DNA from 4 places in the Cytobacillus pseudoceanisediminis genome. Region 1 is predicted to be linked to each of the others. Evidence: riboswitches for the same ligand, from Rfam matches in the RefSeq annotation. Region 1 holds a riboswitch; each other region holds the start of a gene.
The links. A riboswitch is a leader RNA that binds a small molecule or an ion and turns the genes downstream of it on or off. The one in region 1 is predicted to bind thiamine pyrophosphate.
Positions count from the first base shown of each region.

Region 2: another riboswitch for thiamine pyrophosphate. It lies ahead of M5V91_RS15050 (YkoF family thiamine/hydroxymethylpyrimidine-binding protein); the one in region 1 lies ahead of M5V91_RS19715 (thiamine phosphate synthase).
Region 3: another riboswitch for thiamine pyrophosphate. It lies ahead of M5V91_RS13550 (ABC transporter substrate-binding protein); the one in region 1 lies ahead of M5V91_RS19715 (thiamine phosphate synthase).
Region 4: another riboswitch for thiamine pyrophosphate. It lies ahead of thiT (energy-coupled thiamine transporter ThiT); the one in region 1 lies ahead of M5V91_RS19715 (thiamine phosphate synthase).

Region 1 is NZ_CP097349.1:3,649,755-3,654,454, reverse strand. Features, by position in the region: partial or broken gene thiC (phosphomethylpyrimidine synthase ThiC) at 60-1,843, shown strand; TPP riboswitch at 1,873-1,978, shown strand; gene M5V91_RS19715 (thiamine phosphate synthase) at 2,066-2,677, shown strand; gene thiO (glycine oxidase ThiO) at 2,674-3,813, shown strand; gene thiS (sulfur carrier protein ThiS) at 3,810-4,013, shown strand; gene M5V91_RS19700 (thiazole synthase) at 4,015-4,700, shown strand, end outside.
Region 2 is NZ_CP097349.1:2,801,706-2,806,405, forward strand. Features, by position in the region: gene M5V91_RS15035 (long-chain fatty acid--CoA ligase) at 1-14, opposite strand, end outside; gene M5V91_RS15040 (coproporphyrinogen III oxidase) at 162-1,676, opposite strand; gene M5V91_RS15045 (Cof-type HAD-IIB family hydrolase) at 1,892-2,758, opposite strand; TPP riboswitch at 2,988-3,089, shown strand; partial or broken gene M5V91_RS15050 (YkoF family thiamine/hydroxymethylpyrimidine-binding protein) at 3,178-3,773, shown strand; gene M5V91_RS15055 (ECF transporter S component) at 3,783-4,379, shown strand; gene M5V91_RS15060 (ABC transporter ATP-binding protein) at 4,363-4,700, shown strand, end outside.
Region 3 is NZ_CP097349.1:2,535,290-2,539,989, reverse strand. Features, by position in the region: gene M5V91_RS13560 (ABC transporter permease) at 1-409, opposite strand, end outside; gene M5V91_RS13555 (thiamine-binding protein) at 406-699, opposite strand; partial or broken gene M5V91_RS13550 (ABC transporter substrate-binding protein) at 713-1,714, opposite strand; TPP riboswitch at 1,823-1,931, opposite strand; gene M5V91_RS13545 (YkvA family protein) at 2,005-2,418, opposite strand; gene M5V91_RS13540 (NAD-dependent deacylase) at 2,565-3,278, shown strand; gene M5V91_RS13535 (twin-arginine translocase TatA/TatE family subunit) at 3,395-3,568, shown strand; gene treP (PTS system trehalose-specific EIIBC component) at 3,850-4,700, shown strand, end outside.
Region 4 is NZ_CP097349.1:1,547,083-1,551,782, forward strand. Features, by position in the region: partial or broken gene M5V91_RS30370 (AAA family ATPase) at 1-467, opposite strand, end outside; gene M5V91_RS08245 (MATE family efflux transporter) at 1,002-2,342, shown strand; TPP riboswitch at 2,394-2,496, shown strand; gene thiT (energy-coupled thiamine transporter ThiT) at 2,563-3,162, shown strand; gene M5V91_RS08255 (hypothetical protein) at 3,262-3,531, shown strand; gene M5V91_RS08260 (hypothetical protein) at 3,650-3,889, shown strand; gene qoxD (cytochrome aa3 quinol oxidase subunit IV) at 3,965-4,270, opposite strand; gene qoxC (cytochrome aa3 quinol oxidase subunit III) at 4,271-4,700, opposite strand, start outside.

The DNA.
Region 1 (4,700 bases):
TCTGGCACTTCCTTGGTTCCAGGTCTCGTCCTTATATTTTTATAAGGGAGAGATGATCAATGACGGCAAGTTCATTAAATCAAAAGAGCATTTCCATTATGTCGTGCTTTACTGGCAGCAAAAAAGTCTATGTGGAGGGATCCAGGCCTGATATAAAGGTTCCAATGCGTGAGATAGAGTTAAGTCCTACTTCCGGAACTTTTGGAGAGGAAATCAATGAGCCGGTTCGAGTATATGATACGAGCGGACCTTATACGGATCCTCAATATACGGCAGATCTAAAAAAGGGCTTCCTGCTCTGAGAAGCCGGTGGATTCATGAACGCGGGGATGTTGAAGAGTATGATGGGCGGAAAATAAAGCCCGAGGATAATGGGTACCGCGATGAACATGATCCGCGTGCTAATCATAAAGTTTTTCCTGGCTTATCCCGCAAGCCATTGAGAGCAAAAAAAGGAAAGAATGTTACCCAGCTTCACTATGCAAAAAAGGGGATCATTACTCCTGAGATGGAGTATATAGCCATTCGGGAAAATATGGATCCGGAATTTGTGCGGTCTGAAGTAGCAAGAGGGCGGGCAATCATTCCTTCCAATATCAATCATCCTGAGACAGAGCCGATGATCATCGGAAGGAATTTCCACGTAAAAATTAATGCGAACATTGGAAATTCTGCTGTTTCATCCTCTATTGAGGAAGAGGTAGAAAAAATGACCTGGGCTACTCGATGGGGAGCAGACACGATCATGGATCTATCTACAGGCAAAAATATTCATACCACACGTGAATGGATTATCAGGAACTCTGCCGTTCCGGTCGGCACCGTGCCAATTTATCAGGCACTTGAAAAAGTTAATGGCATTGCCGAGGATCTTACGTGGGAAGTTTACAGAGATACCTTAATCGAACAAGCTGAGCAGGGGGTTGACTACTTTACCATTCATGCAGGTGTCCTTTTGAGGTATGTTCCGCTGTCGGCAAAACGCTTAACCGGAATTGTATCGAGGGGCGGATCCATTATGGCCCAATGGTGTTTGCATCATCATAAAGAAAACTTTTTATATACACATTTTGAAGAAATCTGCGAGATCATGAAAGCCTATGATGTGGCCTTCTCACTCGGGGATGGGCTGCGCCCGGGATCGATTGCAGATGCCAATGACGAGGCTCAATTTGCAGAGCTCGAGACACTTGGGGAGTTGACGAAAATTGCATGGGAACACGATGTACAGGTAATGGTGGAGGGACCTGGCCATGTTCCAATGCATTTAATTAAAGAGAATATGGATAAACAATTGGAGATCTGCAAGGAAGCGCCATTTTATACACTTGGGCCCCTAACAACAGATATAGCTCCAGGATATGACCACATTACCTCTGCAATCGGGGCTGCCATGATAGGCTGGTATGGTACGGCAATGCTTTGCTATGTTACTCCTAAAGAACATTTGGGTTTGCCAAATAGAGATGATGTACGCGAGGGTGTCATTACTTATAAAATTGCAGCGCATGCTGCAGATCTGGCAAAGGGCCACCCGGGAGCACAAAAAAGAGATGATGCCCTGTCAAAAGCCCGGTTTGAATTCCGCTGGAGGGATCAATTCAATCTGTCGCTTGATCCTGAACGCGCATTGGAATACCATGATGAGACATTGCCGGCTGAAGGGGCTAAAACAGCTCACTTCTGTTCCATGTGCGGGCCAAAATTCTGCAGCATGAGAATTTCGCAGGATATCCGGAATTATGCAAAAGAGAATAAGCTTGACACGGACGAAGCGATACAGAAGGGCTTGGAAGAAAAAGCTGAGGAATTTAAAAAAACCGGGGGAAGTATTTATCAGTAAAAATAGTATTTTAGAAATTTAATAGTAATTATATCTGCTGGGGGTGCCGTTTGCAGGCTGAGATTAAAGCAAAAGCTTTAAAACCCTTGGAACCTGATCTGGCATACCAGCGTAGGGAAGTGGAGTATCGGGGCTATATTCATAAGCCCCGTACAGCCACTTTCTATTTAGAAGGTGGTTTTTAATTTGCTAAAAGCATAAAAAAACAGGGGAGTTATCGCTATGAGGAAACAGCTGCATGTTATATCAGATGGAAAGCTATCTCTAGAGGCTTTTGCTGAGATAGCAGGTGAAGTGGAACCCTTTGCAGACAGGTTCCACTTGAGGGAAAAGCATCGAACCTCAAGGGAGCTATATGAAGGAGTTAAGCTGCTTTGTAATGAGGGAATCCCCATTCATAAAATTGTTATAAATGATCGGGTGGATGTTGCATGGGCATGTAAAACAGGTGCCCATCTTGCTTTTCACAGCCTTCCAGTCCGTGTTGTCAAAACGCATTTTCTAGATATGCCCATCGGATGTTCCGTACATTCTTCTGAAGAAGCAGAAGAGGCTGCAAAACAGGGGGCTGATTATATCCTGTTTGGGCACATATTTGAAACCGACTCCAAGAAGGGAATCCCGCCAAGGGGCACTGGGTCACTGGAGGCTCTTAAAAAGGCAGTAGAAATTCCGGTAATGGCAATTGGAGGCATTAAACCAGAGAGAGTCCCTGAGGTCTTGGAGGCGGGGGCAGATGGCATTGCTGTAATGTCAGGGATTTTGCAGGCAAAGGACCCTGCAGAGGCAGCGAAGCTCTTTTCAAAAAAGTTAAATGAGGAGGGGAAAAAATGAGGAAAATTTATGACGCCGTTATAGTTGGCGGTGGCATTAACGGAAGCTCCATTGCTTTTCAATTGGCTAAAAGAGGGTATAAAGTGGCCGTTTTGGATAAGGGTAAAATAGCCGGCAAGGCTTCCGGAGCGGCAGCTGGAATTTTAGGAGCCCAAACGGAACTGGCTGAAGACGGCCCGCTATTTCAGCTGGCATGCAAAAGCCGCTCCATGTACCGGATCCTGATTCCTGAACTGGAAGATTTATCACAAGTGCATATTGGCTATCAAAATAAGGGTGTATATAAAGTGGCGGCTAATAAAGAGGAGGGGCAGACATTAAAAAGATTGATAGAAAGCCAGCAAAAAGCGGGTGAGCAGGCCGAATGGTTTTCGATTGATGACCTGATCAAACGTGAACCATTCGTATCAAATAAATTGAGGGGGGCCATGTATATACCGAATGACGGACAGGTTCAGGCATATGAATTGTCCCTTGCCTTTGCAAAAGCTTCAATAGCCCTTGGCGCAGAAATATATGAGTATACACATGTATCAGATTTTATTTTAAAAGATGAAAAGGTTTATGGGGTCAGAACCAGCCAGGGAGAATTTTTGGCAGATTCCGTTATTGTTGCTTCCGGGGCATGGAGCAGGGGAATTCTTGAAAGAACGGGCCTTTCGCTGCCCATTATCCCGGTTAAAGGCGAGTGCTTCTCGGTGATACCTGAAAAACCGCTTGTACAAGGGACGATCTTTTCACATGGATGCTATATCGTTCCGAAGCAATCTGGGAGATTAGTAGTTGGAGCGACCGTTAAGGTCAATTCATTTGATGAGAAGGTGACCCTTGAGGGGATATCCTCGCTGATGGAAAAGGCGCAAAACCTTGTTCCGGATATAGCGAAGGCTGAATGGGAGCGGGCCTGGACAGGAATTCGTCCGCAATCGGCTGATGGCCAGCCTTTTTTAGGAGAACATCCTGTTTATAGAGGGTTATATATTGCGGCCGGCCATTTTCGGAATGGAATCCTCCTTGCCCCGGCAACAGGCGTACTGATGGCAGACATCCTCGAAGGAAAAACGGAGCAGCCTAACCCATTTGGGCTGTCCCGTCTTGAAGGTTTAGTCCATTCGTCAAAAGGGGTGCTTTTATGAATATTGTCATTAACGGAGATGCTATGGTGCTGCCGGAAACAGTTAATTCTGTTTCACGCCTGCTCGAGCACTTTCATTTGGAGAAAAAGGTAGTCATTGTCGAACTAAACCAGCGTATTTTGGATAAATCCACGCATGCTGAAACCATTCTGACAGATGGGGATCGAATCGAAATTGTACACTTTGTAGGAGGCGGATGATTTGTTGAAAATTGGACCTTATGAATTTAACTCCAGGCTGCTGCTCGGAACAGGAAAATATCCAAACTTTGATGTGCAAAAGGAAGCTGTAGAAGCTTCTGAAACAGAGGTGCTTACGTTTGCTGTACGCCGTATGAACATTTTCGAAGCGAACCAGCCCAACTTTTTGGAAAAGCTGGATTTAAAGAAATATAAATTACTGCCTAATACGGCCGGAGCAAAGACAGCCGAGGAAGCTGTGCGGATTGCCAGGCTATCCAAAGCTTCCGGGCTGTGCGACATGATAAAGGTTGAGGTAATCGGCTGCAGAAAAACACTTTTGCCTGATCCGGTAGAAACACTAAAAGCGGCGGAAATCCTATTATACGAGGGATTTATTGTCCTGCCGTATACTTCTGATGATGTTGTGCTTGCCAGAAAGCTGGAAGAACTGGGCTGCCACGCGGTCATGCCTTGTGCTTCGCCAATTGGTTCCGGGCAGGGAATTATCAACCCTGTTAATCTCCAATTTATTATTCAGCAGGCTGCAGTCCCGATTATTGTGGATGCTGGAATTGGGAGCCCGGCAGATGCGGCATTGGCAATGGAGCTGGGAGCAGATGGAGTCTTATTAAATACGGCTGTTTCCTCTGCAAAAGACCCTGTTAAAATGGCACAAGCAATGAAACTGGCCATTGAAGCAGGGCG
Region 2 (4,700 bases), 850 kb from region 1:
GTCTGCATCATCATTACAATTCCCCCTTTTTAGAAAACGCTTACATTCGGATTCATAGAATTCTATGATCTTTATTACCTATATTCATTCTCTTTATTTTCAGTAATTCCTTTAATTTCCTTCTGAATTTTCAAAAATATAAACTTTAAAAAAATCCCCGCCTATTCGGCCAGGGATTCGTGTTTATTAAAAAGTTCTTTTAATATTTTCAATTTCTCGTTTGTATAATGCTCAAAACTGTCATTATACGATTTAGGATCCTTCGGGTTTGCAAAATGAGTGATTTTCCCTGTCTGAGGATCAATGAACTTACTGGAGGCCCCGCATCCAAGCCCGATGATTGTCTGCTGTTCTTCCATAATCATGATGTTATAGATGCTTTCCTGATTCGGAAGGGCATAGCCGACATTTTCAAGATTGCCGAGAATATTTTTCTGACGGTAAAGATAATAAGGATGGTAATTATGCTGTTTTGTCCAATCCTCAGCCATGTCCATCATTTTTTCAATTTCTTCCCGCTCGGCAACTTTATATTTTTGCTTGTTCTTCGTCATTTCCGAAGCCCGTTTAAAGGATAAAGTATGAACTGTCAGAGATTCCGGCATTAATTTCTCAGTTTCATCCAAAGTATGCGAAAATTCCGGCACACCTTCTCCAGGAAGCCCAATAATCAGATCCATATTGATGTTATTCATTCCCATATTGCGGGCCAGATGGAACTTATCCACGGTTTCTTCCACTGTATGGTGGCGGCCAATGGCTTTCAAGGTCTCCTGAATATAGGACTGAGGATTGATGCTGATGCGGTCAATGTTCCATTTTTTCAGCACTTCAAGCTTTTCGGGTGTGATTGTATCCGGACGTCCGGCTTCCACAGTGACCTCCCGTATGTTTTCGACATCTGGAAAAGAGTCGTACATTTCCTCATAAAGCATATCCATCTCTTCCGCCGTAATGCTTGTCGGAGTCCCTCCACCATAATAGACAGTAGTAATTTTCACATCATTTTCTTTCAGCCACTCGCCAATTTTACGCATTTCGAAATGCAGGCCGCCAAGGAACGAGTTTACTGAACCCTGCCTGCCATTAATCGCATATGCAGGAAAAGTGCAATACGCGCATTTTGTCGGGCAGAATGGAATGCCAATATATATGCTGACTTCATTTTTTAAGTTATAAAGATCCGGTACGACAGCAAGCTGCCTGTCTACGATATTCTGCATAAGCTGGATCTTTTCATCTGTAATCAAATACTCTTCCTTAAGCTGCTGATGGGCTTCATGGAGAGGTGTCTGATGCTGTATGGCACGGTGAAGCAATTTTGTGGGACGTACCCCAGTCAGAATTCCCCACTTCTGGGTAATGCCTGTCCATTCCTGCAAAACAGTCAGATATACGTGGGATACTGCATTTTTTATTTGTTTAAAATTCTCTTTTTCTGTCTCAGACGGTACGAATTCCTTCTCAAAATTCGCTGAATGATTCTTGCCATCTTTATCAGAAAGCTCTGCAATGGCTTTAATGTGCTTTCCATGTTCAAGCTGAAGATTAATTGTAAGGTCGGCTGCATCATTCTCACCCAGCATCACTTCACATTCTTCAAAAAAGAGGTTCCCGATCAGCCGGAGCGGACGATGGAAACGTTCATCCTGTACACCTAAAATTGAAATGTTCAAATTGATCACCTTTTTTAGAAAATATATTAATCTGCCGATGTCTTTGTTTTCTTAGGGGCAGCTGCATAGTGTCTATTTTTCATGTTGACAAACTTCTTTTAGTGTACAGAAATGGGGAAACAAGGTCAATATAAGGGAAATGATTCCTAATGGATACCCAGTATCGCAAAGCAAAAAAAGAGCCGATTTACTAATCGAGCTCTCTTTGATTGATTTTATTTTAATAGATTCATTTTCTTCAGGAAATCAATTGGATGCTGTTTGCGGAAATGTTCTTTGACCATGTAGCTTACACCGTTCTGGTCATTGGATCGTGTCAGCCAGTCTGCTGCTTTTTTGACTTCGGCAGGTGCATTACCCATAGCCACACCGAGGCCGGCGGCTTCAATCATTTCCAGATCATCCTCCGAGTCGCCTATAACGACCATTTGGTTTCGGGAAATTCCGAGATGTTCACATAAATAGAGCAAACCATTCAGCTTTGAAACTCCGGCAGGTACAATATCCATCCGCAGATCACTTAACTTAATGACTTCTACATTTTCAAACATGCCCCTAATGGCTGCCTGGGCATCCTCAAGGTCGTCTTTATCTTCAAAATACACTTCAATTTTTGGCGGTGTGACCGGCTCATCTAAAATGGTGTCACTTAATGAATCCACAAATTGCTGCGAGTAAAAAATGGGATCGCCGGTTGTAAAAACAGTTTTAGCAAGCATATTGGTATTGAGCTTGGTTTTGTTGGCAAGGGAATATTTTTCGTGCACCAGCCTGATTTGACAGGTAAAGCCTTCAAGCAGGCGCACGATTTCAAACGTTTCATCTTCCTGTATCCTTTTTACAAATATCGGCTTTTCCTGAGAAGCTGCAATATAAGCTCCCCTGTGTGTGACCAGCAAGGAATTGATTTTCAATGCTTTGGCCGCTTTTTTCGCGGATGGAAAGCTTCTGGATGTGACAAGTGTTACATAAATTCCTTTTTGCTGCACATATTCAATCGCTTCTTTTGTTGATTTATGAAGTCTTCCATTTGATTGGAGTAGTGTTCCGTCAATATTTAAAGCAAGCATTCTATATATCATCCAATTTGCCCCCTATTCTCGGTGTAAAATTGTCCTATTACACTTTTATGAAGGGAAGGATTGGATTAGAACATGACATGGACAATGCAGAAATTTTTTCATAGCTTATCTGTGTTATTGAAGGCGTTTATCTGTTTTCATAGATCATTTGATTTAAAGAATTGTAAATTAGTCATTTACAATTTGGATGCTCCGTATTAAGATGGAGTCAATAAAAACTGCATATCTTATTTTGCACTAGGGGAGCTTTTAGGCTGAGAAGAACAATCCGTTCTGACTCTTATCACCCGATCTGGATAATACCAGCGTGGGGAAGTGCAGGTGAACGGCTATCATTTCTAGTGTATTGATATCATTCAACTGCATTTCCTTTTGGGAATGCAGTTTTTTAATTTTATATAAACCAGGAGGATGGCAAAATGCAGGAAAATTTCTTATGCGGAACAAGCGAGATTACAGGGTGCAGGTTTTCGATTTATCCAATGACTGACAGGTTTGTGGATGTTATTTTATCTGCTCTAAAAGAAGTGGATACAAGCAAGATATGGATGGAAACAGATGATGTGAGCACTTGTGTGCGCGGCAGGTCCATTCATGTTTTTGATGTAGTCAAAGCGATTTATCTTGAAGCTGCTAAGCATGGTGATCATGTAGTATTTAACGGCACATTTTCAAATGGATGCCCTGGCGATACTGCCGGAGATGCTTATCTTGCTGAAAATGAAGAGAAGGCGAATGAAAAAAATCTGCTGGAATCAGCCAGGAAGTCGCTGTCCAGTTCGCACTTTATCCGATGGGGATTCCTGGATACATGAACGTCATTATGAACCAAGTCGAGCTTGCAAAGGCTCAGGGAACGTTTACTGAAGGAGTGCATTATGCTTCAAGATTAGATGGGAATGCACACGATGTTTTTAAAACGCTGGAAGATGCTTTCGAAAGCTGTAAGAAAAGCGATTCCACTCATATTATCATGACGGTTAATATGTCTGCAAACAGTCCTTCCAAAAAGGGGCTGTGTAAAATGCTCGAAAAATGGAAGCTTCGTGAGGTCATTGTCCTATCTGTACTCGCTGTTGTGTTTGCAGTTGTATACCTGGTGTTCATGCAATTTGGCAACGTGTTATATGGGATGTTTGGCTTAATTGGCTATGATCTGATTTTTGGCATTTGGTTTATTGTTTCAATCATCGCAGCGTACATAATCAGAAAACCCGGAGCAGCCTTTTTATCGGAAACCATCGCAGCGGCCATTGAAGTCATGATTGGCAATGCAGTAGGCCCTCGCCTGATTCTTTCAGGCATGATTCAGGGGATTGGAGCAGAAGCTGTTTTTGCGGCAACTAAATGGAACAATTACCGGACATGGGTTTTAATTGCTGCCGGCATGGGCTCTTCTGTTACGAGCTTTATTTGGGGCTATTTCATTTCCGGCTACGCAGCCCTCTCACCCGGTTATGTAACTGCCATGTTTTTTGTGAGACTGGTTAGCGGTGCTTTGCTCGCTGGATTACTGGGGAAATGGCTGAGTAAGAGTCTTGCTAAAACTGGGGCATTAAACAGCTTCCCTATCGGAAAAGAGCTGAGAAGGGAAAAATCACAAAATGGCATTTCAGCATAACCAGCCTTTATTAATAACAGAAAAGCTGTCCTTCCGGCATGAAGATGTGAAGAATCCTGTTTTTAAGAATGTGAATTTCAGCCTTAATTCAGGGGAAGCTGTTCTATTATTGGGCCCCAGCGGCTGCGGAAAAAGCACGCTTGCTTTCTGCTTAAATAAATTGTATCCGGAAGCCGTTGATGGCGACTTGGATGGCACCATTTCCTTCAAAGGAAAGATACTGGATGAATTCCCGCCAGGTGAAATTAATCAGCACATTGGCATTGTGTTTCAGGATCCTGAAAGCCAGTTTTGCATGACAACAGTTGAAGAGGAGCTGGC
Region 3 (4,700 bases), 1.1 Mb from region 1:
CAACAGTAATGGGGAAGAAGCAAACCAGCGTGATGACAATCAGCTTTGGAAGTATCCCGAAACCAAACCAAACAACCAGCAAAGGAGCCAGAACAATTATAGGCACATTTTGTGAAAGTATGAGGAGAGGGTAAACCGACTCCCTTATAAAAGGCAATAAGTGCAGTATAACGGCTGTGATTAAACCTATGACGGTGCCAATGGCAAATCCCAATAGGGAAAGCATGACTGTCGATTGAAGGTGGTGGCTGAAGCCCTCCCAGCCCGAAATCGCTTCCAGAACGATTTCTGTTGGCGGAGGCAGGAGCCATGCAGGGACTTCTGCCAGATTTACTGCCATTTCCCAAGCAATGAATAAAAGAAGGAGAACCGCAGCCGGCCTCCATCCTTTTCTGAACAAATTTATCATGGACGATATTTCTCCGTTAAATCACTCATTTCAATACCGTCCGGCTGATATAGAACCTTTACCTGTGAGATTACATTGCTGCTTCCTCTTTCAATCATTTTTCTGTTCATATCAGCTATGATTTTCAATAAATGGTCTAAATCGCCTTCCATCGTTGTTTCGAGGGGATGCACTTCGTACTTAACACCGGATTGCTGAATGACACTAATTGCTTCATCAACGTAAGGTATAACATTTTCCCCATCTTTTGTTTTCGGTATGATCTGAATGCTTACAAGTGCGTTTGCCATATTTGAACTCTCCTTATTCCGGCAGGAAGTCATTAGTAAATGCTTTGCCTGCATCTAATTCTTTATCTAAAAGACCATTTTCATGCATCCAGTCTGCATAGTTTTCCCAGACTTCAAGCTTTTGTTCACCCCATCTTGAAGCATCATCCTGATAGCGGGGGATAGCCATTCCTGGCTTTTTTTGACCAATTCGCTGTCCAGATCCGGAGCATTCTTTAACAAAATATCTGCTGCTTCGCCAGGTTGATCGATTGCAAATTCATATCCCCTTGCTGCTGCTTTTACAAATGCTTTGACAGTATCCGGATCATCTGCAATCATTTTTTCGCTGGTTGCGAGAACGGGCGTGTAGTAATCCAGTTTTTCTGAGTAGTCGGTAAGGTAGACCATATTAATCTTTTCCCCCGAAGTTCTGCTTCTACACCTGTCCATCCATAATAAATCCATGCGAAGTCTATATCTCTTTTAACAGCTGTAAAAAAGTCAGCATCCCCCATATTAACAATTGAGACCTTATCAATATTAGCGTTTTCCTTCTTCATTAGGGAGTCTATTACCGATTTTTCTACAGGTGCCCCCAGCCGCCATAAGTTTTTCCTTCAAAGTCTTTCGGCGATTTAATGTTTTTTTCGGCAGGGGATGCAAAACCGGAAGTATTATGCTGAATAACAGCTGCTATCGATACAAGGGGAACGCCCTGTACACGTGCTTCCGTGATGCTTTCCTGATAGCTGACACCAAAATCAGCCTTGCCTGATGCAGTCAATTGATCTGCACCTGCTTCACCTGGCATTATAATTTCTACATCGAGCCCTTCTTCTTTAAAATATCCTTTGTCCTTTGCGGCATATAAGCCGGTATGATTGGTATTAGGTGTCCAATCCAGTACAACAGTAACTTTTTTCAAATCTTGTTTGCTGTCTGAATCTTCGCTTCCAGTCTGATTATCCGGTCCATTGCCGGCACAGCCTGAAAGAAGCAGCAGCGAACAGATAGCTGCAATCCACTTTTTCATAAGTACTCCTCCTAAAAAACGTTATGTAATAAGGAAAGTTAATGATAGTCTGCCCTGAAAAATAAAAACGCCCCGGTATAAACCAGGGCGCATATAAAAAACATTTAGTATGTTTAAGAATATGTTCCCTACGCTGGTATGAGCCAGATCAGGTTCAAAGGGTCAGCATCTTAATGATGAAGTCTCAACCGGCATACCGGTTCCCCTACATTTCTTGCTATTTAATTTTGACAGCATAAATACTTTCCATCATTATTATAGCAAATAATATTAAAATGCACAGAAAATAATTATTTCATTCCAATCGTCCTGCTCTCTTTCCAAATTCTGAATTTTTCAAGTTCACCTGTAATTTGGCTAACGGCAAAACCAAGGACTGCTACATCATCTAAGATTCCCATTCCTATTAAAAAGTCAGGAACAAGGTCTATTGGGGAAACAAAGTATAGTATGGAAGCAATAATAAAGATAATCGATTTTTTTGAAATATGCCGGTAATCGCCTTTAGACCATGACTTTACTAAATCGATCAGAAGCTGAAACTTTTCCCATATATCACTTAATGAAGATTGGTTTTTATCTGCTTTAAGTGTAGCCTTTCTTAAAAGTCCTTTTGTTTTTTCAGGATCGTCCGCATAACGTTTAGCCCTGGATGAAAATTTTTTATAGCCGTCCTTATAAACTTTGGTTTCTATTTCAGGCATAGCTATCACTCCTATATTGATAATTCGCATAAACAGTTATAATCTAGTATTTACCGCATACCTGACATGACATAAACATTTCATTGGGAGAAATAAATGGAAATCAAATTTAACCTGTGACAAAACCTTATTGGGAGCTGATATCTATGCTTGAGAAATGGCTGAAAGAATCAAATTATACAGTAATATTGACTGGAGCAGGAATGTCGACAGAAAGCGGACTGCCTGATTTCAGGTCTGCCAATAATGGATTATGGAATGGGAAAGATCCTGGGAAAATAGCCAGTACAAAAGCATTGAATGAAAATGTGAACGAATTTATAGAATTTTATCGGCACAGGGTAATCGGGCTTAAGGAGTGTAATCCCCATCAAGGGCACTATATTCTTGCAGATTGGGAAAAGAGAGGTATTATTAAGAGCATTATTACCCAGAACGTGGATGGATTTCATGGACTCGCGGGAAGTGAAAAAATATCAGAGCTCCATGGGAATCTGCAGACACTCCATTGCCGGAAATGTAAAAAAGAGTTCCCGAGCGAGGGGTATTTGCATGGTCAATTCCAATGCCGTTGCGGGGGTGTGCTCCGTCCTTCAGTGGTTCTGTTTGGGGAAATGCTCCCTGAGGAGGCCTTAGATTTCGCAGCAGATGAAACAGAAAAAGCAGAACTTTTTATTGTTCTGGGATCATCCTTGACTGTAACACCTGCAAATCAGTTTCCGCTGATAGCCAAACAAAAAGGAGCAAAACTTGTGATTATTAATATGGAACCTACGGATTTCGATATTTATGCTGATAAAGTGATTCATGACCGCAAAATTGGTGAAGTGCTGGATGAACTTGATAGAGCCTTCAAATAGTCAAAAAACATGAAATCATAGCACTCATGCTATGATTTTTTTATCAATCAACTATAATGGACAATGAACATGATTACTACTGCCTCAAGCGATATGATATATAAGGAGTGTTCAGCATGTTATCAAACATCGGTATTCCAGGTTTAATTCTAATCCTGGTTTTGGCTCTGATTATTTTTGGACCCAAGAAACTTCCTGAAATAGGAAGAGCGTTCGGGGAGACATTAAAAGAATTTAAGAAATCTACCCGTGAACTCACAAAAGATGATGACAATGATAAAAGGAAATAACCTATTCAAGTGGTTTAGAACCGGCTTTGCAGACAATAGTCTCGAAGCCGGTTTTTTATTTTCTGGCTTTCGAAGCGAGTGAATGGGTATAGAAAAGAGAGAAATGAAAAAATGGTTGACTAACATGTATATACAAGATAAAATGAAAGCGTAAACAGTTCATGTATATACAAGTTGGTTTGCTAAATTGGATAGAGTTGTAAATGGCGAGAACAATAAATAAAAACCTTATAACTGTTTTTTTCTATAATATGAAAACGGTAACAGGAGGAGAGCGAAGAATGGCTACGAATAAAGAGTCAGCAGAGCAAATTGTAGAAGCTATCGGGGGCAAGGATAATATCGCAGCGGCTACTCATTGTGTTACACGTCTGCGTTTTGCCTTAAAAGATGAGGGGAAGGTCAATAAAGAAAAACTCGAAAATATAGATGTAGTGAAAGGTTCCTTTTCCACAAATGGACAATTCCAGGTTGTCATTGGACAAGGCCTTGTTGATAAAGTGTATAAAGAAATGACAGAAGCAACTGGAATAGGCGAATCATCAAAAGAAGAAACAAAAAGTGCTGCTGCTGAGAACTTAAATCCATTGCAGCGCGGCATTAAAACACTCGCAGATATTTTTATTCCAATCCTTCCAGCTATCGTAACAGCCGGTTTGCTGATGGGGATAAACAATATTATGACAGCACCGGATATTTTCTTTGATGATAAGTCTTTTGTTGAAGTTTATACTAACTGGGCTGATCTGGCTGGCATCATTAACCTGATTGCCAATACTGCTTTCGTATTCCTTCCCGGTTTGATTGGATGGAGTGCTGTAAACCGGTTTGGCGGAAGTCCTCTTCTTGGTATTGTGCTAGGTTTAATGCTAGTGCATCCGGATCTTTTAAATGCATGGGGCTATGGTTCTGCTGAAGAAGTTCCGAAGTGGAACTTATTCGGGTTAGAAATAGAAAAGGTAGGTTATCAGGGGCAGGTATTGCCTGTATTATTTGCTTCATACGTATTGGCTAAGATAGAAGTATTTCTGAGAAAAAGAATCCCTGATGCTTTTCAGCTTCTAACTGTCGCGCCGATCGCTTTACTGATCACTGGGTTTCTTTCTTTTATTGCTATTGGACCGATCACATT
Region 4 (4,700 bases), 2.1 Mb from region 1:
GAAAAGATTTCTTACACGGGATGCTCCCACACCAACGAACAATTCATTAAAACCGGAACCGCTGGTTGAGAAAAAGTAGCTCCAAGCTCTTTAGCGATTGCCTGAGCCAGCAACGTTTTCCCCGTTCCAGGAGGCCCGTATAACAGAATTCCCTTTGGCGGCTTAATCCCCATCTTCAGGGAGCGCTCAGGTTCTTTTAAAATTGAAAGAGTCTGCATGATTTCCTCTTTCATTTCTTCCTGAATTCCGCCAACATCCTCAAGTGAAATGGAAGGAAGGGCCTTTGGCTTAGATACACTTTGCTTCATAGTATTTGTAGCGCCCATTCCGCCTTTTCCTGACTTAAACAGGTAAATGCCAATGGCTATAAACAAAAGGACTACACCGCCCAGAATCCAAGGGGTATAAGGTCCTGTGTTTGCGAACGTATATTGTATATTATAGGTTTCTACTAATTTATCAACCATCTCACTGTTGGGGGGCACATGGGAGATGTACTCGCCATCAGGGGCTGTGATCAGCAGTTTCCCATTTTTATATTCCTGTACTGCAACAGTCTTCCCATCCTGGGAGGCAATAATTTTTTCCACAGAAGAAAACGGGACTGTCACATCCTTTTTTCCTGCTTGTACGGTCCAAATAACCGCCGCCAAAATCACCGTGATCACCAATGCAATAGAAACAATCGTCGAAGGCTTCTTAAGACGTGATTTCAACTATTTCCCTCCTCATTAAACATACCTACATTATAAGGAAAAAGAATTGTTAATTACAGGGTTTTACACTTTTTAAACGTTGTAAATTATGGAAAAATAATATCTCCTTAGAGGAATTGTGCTATAACAGCATTCCAGGTGCATCATTTTATGATAAAAATGTGACAGAGATGAAGCAAATAAAATTATAAAACATAATAACAATCAAAACTATAAAATTGGAAACTGGATATGAAATAGTGAATAATAGAAACTGTGAAAAAAATATGGGAAAAAGGTGTAAAGATGGCACAGCAGGATTTTACAAAAGGAAATATATTCAAACAGCTCTTGGTGTTCTCAACTCCAATCATGCTCACTAATTTTCTGCAGGTTTCCTATCAATTTATTGATAGTCTGTGGGTTGGGAATCTGCTTGGGGCCGACGCATTGGGAGCTGTGGCGGTGTCCGGCACTGTAATCTTTACAGTTCTTTCTTTTATCATTGGAATAAACAATGCGGCGTTAACGATTTTATCCCAGCAAAAGGGTGGGGATCATGAAGAGGGGCTGAAACAATATTTGAATGCCTTTACCGTCATTCAGACAATTATGTCAGTTGCTCTTGGAATAGCCGGATTCCTGTTTGCAGAAAGAATTTTGGCCATAATGGGCACACCTGCAGGAATGGCTGAAGGTGCAGCATCCTATTTGCAGATTAACTTCATTGGTATTCTGTTTTTATTTGGATACAATTTTATAGGAACCGTACTCAGGGCGCTCGGAGACAGCAAGAGTCCACTGTACTTTGTCCTGATAGCAGTCGTATTAAATGCAATCCTGGACCCTCTTTTTATATCTGTATTCCAGCTTGGTATTGATGGGGCAGCTTGTGCTACGATCCTTTCACAGGGGTTCGCATTTATGATCGGAATGATATTCATACTCCGCAAAAAGCTGGCGCCGTTCACTATTCCTTCTTGGCCGCATAAAGAGGAAGCGGCATTAATTTTCAAGCTCGGCATCCCTTCTGGACTTCAAATGACCGTTATATCGGCTGGTGTTATGGCTATTATGTCTGTCGTCACCTCTTTTGGCGATGACGTGGTTGCGGGATTTGGTGCAGCTCAGCGTATTGACAGCATCATTATGCTTCCTGCGATGGCATTGGGGACTGCAGTCAACAGTATGGCCGGTCAAAATATAGGGAGAAATCAATGGGAACGGGTTCATCAAATCGCCTTGTACGGAGTCATTTACAATCTTGGAATCATGTTTATCATCGCTTTTGGTACGGTCCTATTTGCAGAACACGGGGTGCGCCTGTTTATACAGGATAAAGAATCAGTTCAGTATGGCACTGACTATTTAAAGATCATTGCCTTTTTTTATCCGCTCCTGGGCATTAATTTTATATTGAATGGTGTGGTAAGAGCTTCCGGTGCGATGTTTCAAGTGCTCATACTGAATATCATTTCATTCTGGATCCTGCGCTATCCTTTAACATTCCTATTTTCAAAGTTTATGGGTGATAAAGGAATTGCTGCAGGCATGGGGATAAGCTTTGCTATAAGCAGTGTCATCGCCTTTATGTATTACCGTATCGGAAAGTGGGATAAACAGGCTATATTTGGAGAGGGAAAATAATCCTTTTCACTTTCATTTATTTCATTTATACTAAAATTGGATAATACAATAACGTGCCACAAGGGGAGCATTCTGCTGAGAGTGAATAGTTCGCTGTTCTGACCCTTTGAACCTGTTAGATAATGCTAGCGCAGGAATGTGGAATAAAAGGCGGAAGGGGTTTTTCTGCCTGCTTGTTCTCCCTTGGGGTATCGTCATACGATTATAGGGGGATTTTTTTATGAAAAAATTAAGCCTGACGGCGATGATTGAAGCTTCATTTTTTGCAGCATTTGCTATTATTTTGGATTTCCTTCCATCTATTAAGCTGTCGCCTTCCATTTCGATTTCTGCTGCGATGATTCCCATATTCATTTTGGCATTCAGATGGGGCTTTAAAGTCAGCTTCATTGCCGGTCTATTATGGGGAATATTGCAGATTGCCATGGGTGATGCCTGGATTGCGACTCCGCTTCAGGCATTTATTGAGTACTTTGTGGCATTTGCCTGTATCGGTTTTGCCGGTTTGTTTTTCCGACCAATTCAAAATCAGCTGCGCAGCGGAAACAAGAAAAAGGCATTGGGCTGGGTTGTTTTAGCTGTGTTTGCCGGAAGCCTTGCCCGGTATTTCTGGCATTTCATAGCAGGTGTCCTTTTCTTTGGGAGCTATGCGCCGGAAGGGATGTCACCGGTTCTCTTTTCCTTCCTGGCAAACGGTGCAACCATGCTCGGAGCAGCTATTCTCTGCTCGATTTTAGCAGTATTAATTATATCTTCAGCTCCAAGATTGATCATAAGAAAAACGGATGAAGTTATTCAATCACAAAAACGCGCTTCCTAATATAATCAGCCTCTTTGGAAATTTCCAAAGAGGTTTTTTCTTATTTTAGGAAACTGCTCCTGAAAAATGGGTATATTACTCAAAAAGGGGAGTGATTGTTTGTCAAACACATTGCAGGGCAATATTATTACAGGTGTATATGATGCAGAAACCAGTGCCTTTGAGATCCAGAAGGTTAAAAATTTCAGCACCCAGTCTGTCCTTAACAAAAATCAATGTGAAAATTTGTATAACTATTTATCCCTTCATGAAGAGGATGAGGGAGGACAGATTATTACACTTTACGATCAAATGCCATTAATGCTGACCAGGCAGGAAATAGGCAATTTAAAGAAAGATTTGGAGAACATTAAAAAGCTATATCAGTAGAAAATTGCTTTGCACCTTTGCAAAGCTTTTTTTGCATAAATAAATTTGACAATTTTGTGACAAAAGTTTGACAAATTTGTGAACATAGTTAGAATATTAAATAAAAGGGGATGAAAATATGACTTTAAAACAGCAAAAGGTGCTGCATTTTTTTAGAAATGTTACTGCGGCCGGTATTCTTTTAGGGTTAATTGTCTTTATTTCAAGCTTTTTTGTAAGCGGTCTCACGGGTGAGTATGTTTTATCAATCGGTTTAAGCATTATGGTATCATCCATGCTAATTTTTGGATTCGGATTTTTTATTAATGTGATGGAAGAAATGACAAAGGGCAGCAAGGGAATCAGACAATACAAATAAAACCGGCCTCCAAAAGGGAGACCGGTTTTATTATCTGGCTCATGGGATGGACAAGGCGATTCCGCTTTTCTTGAATTAATGAGCCGCGTGCCCAGAAGTGAGAACCCAAATAGAACCTACTACAATTACAATAACCATAAATACGGCATAAATCATATTAACTAAGTTCGTTTTGCCGTCTTCTCCTTCTCTTAAGTGCATGAACATGAACAGCTGCATGCCTGCCTGAATGACAGCCAGCGAGCCGATGATCCACATGATCACTTTAAAAGAGAGGTTCGTTTTTAGGGCAATACCTGCTGCTGCAAATGTCAGCACAAGGGAAACAACAAATCCAATGACATGGCTTATAGGGAAGCTTTTTGATTGATGATGTTCCATTTAAGCCACCAGTCCTTTCAAATACACGAATGTGAAAATAAAGATCCAGACCACATCAAGGAAGTGCCAGTAAAGGCCGATAATAAACGTTTTTCTTGCTGTAGTAGGGGTAAGGCCTCTTTTTAAAAGCTGGATAATGACCATAGTTGCCCAGCCAATTCCCAATGTAACATGGGCTCCGTGTGTACCCAGCAGGACAAATAAGCTGGATAGGAACGCACTTGTCTGCATCGTTGCACCTTCATGGGCATAATGGATAAACTCATTAATCTCCATGAATAGGAATCCTGCGCCAAGTGCAAGGGTAATCACCAGCCAGGTGATTAGCCCTTTCAGGTTATGGCGGCGCATTTCAAAAATGGCGATGCCCATTGTAAAGCTGCTTGTCAAAAGGAGGACTGTCTGAATCATGACATCCTTGATCACAAAA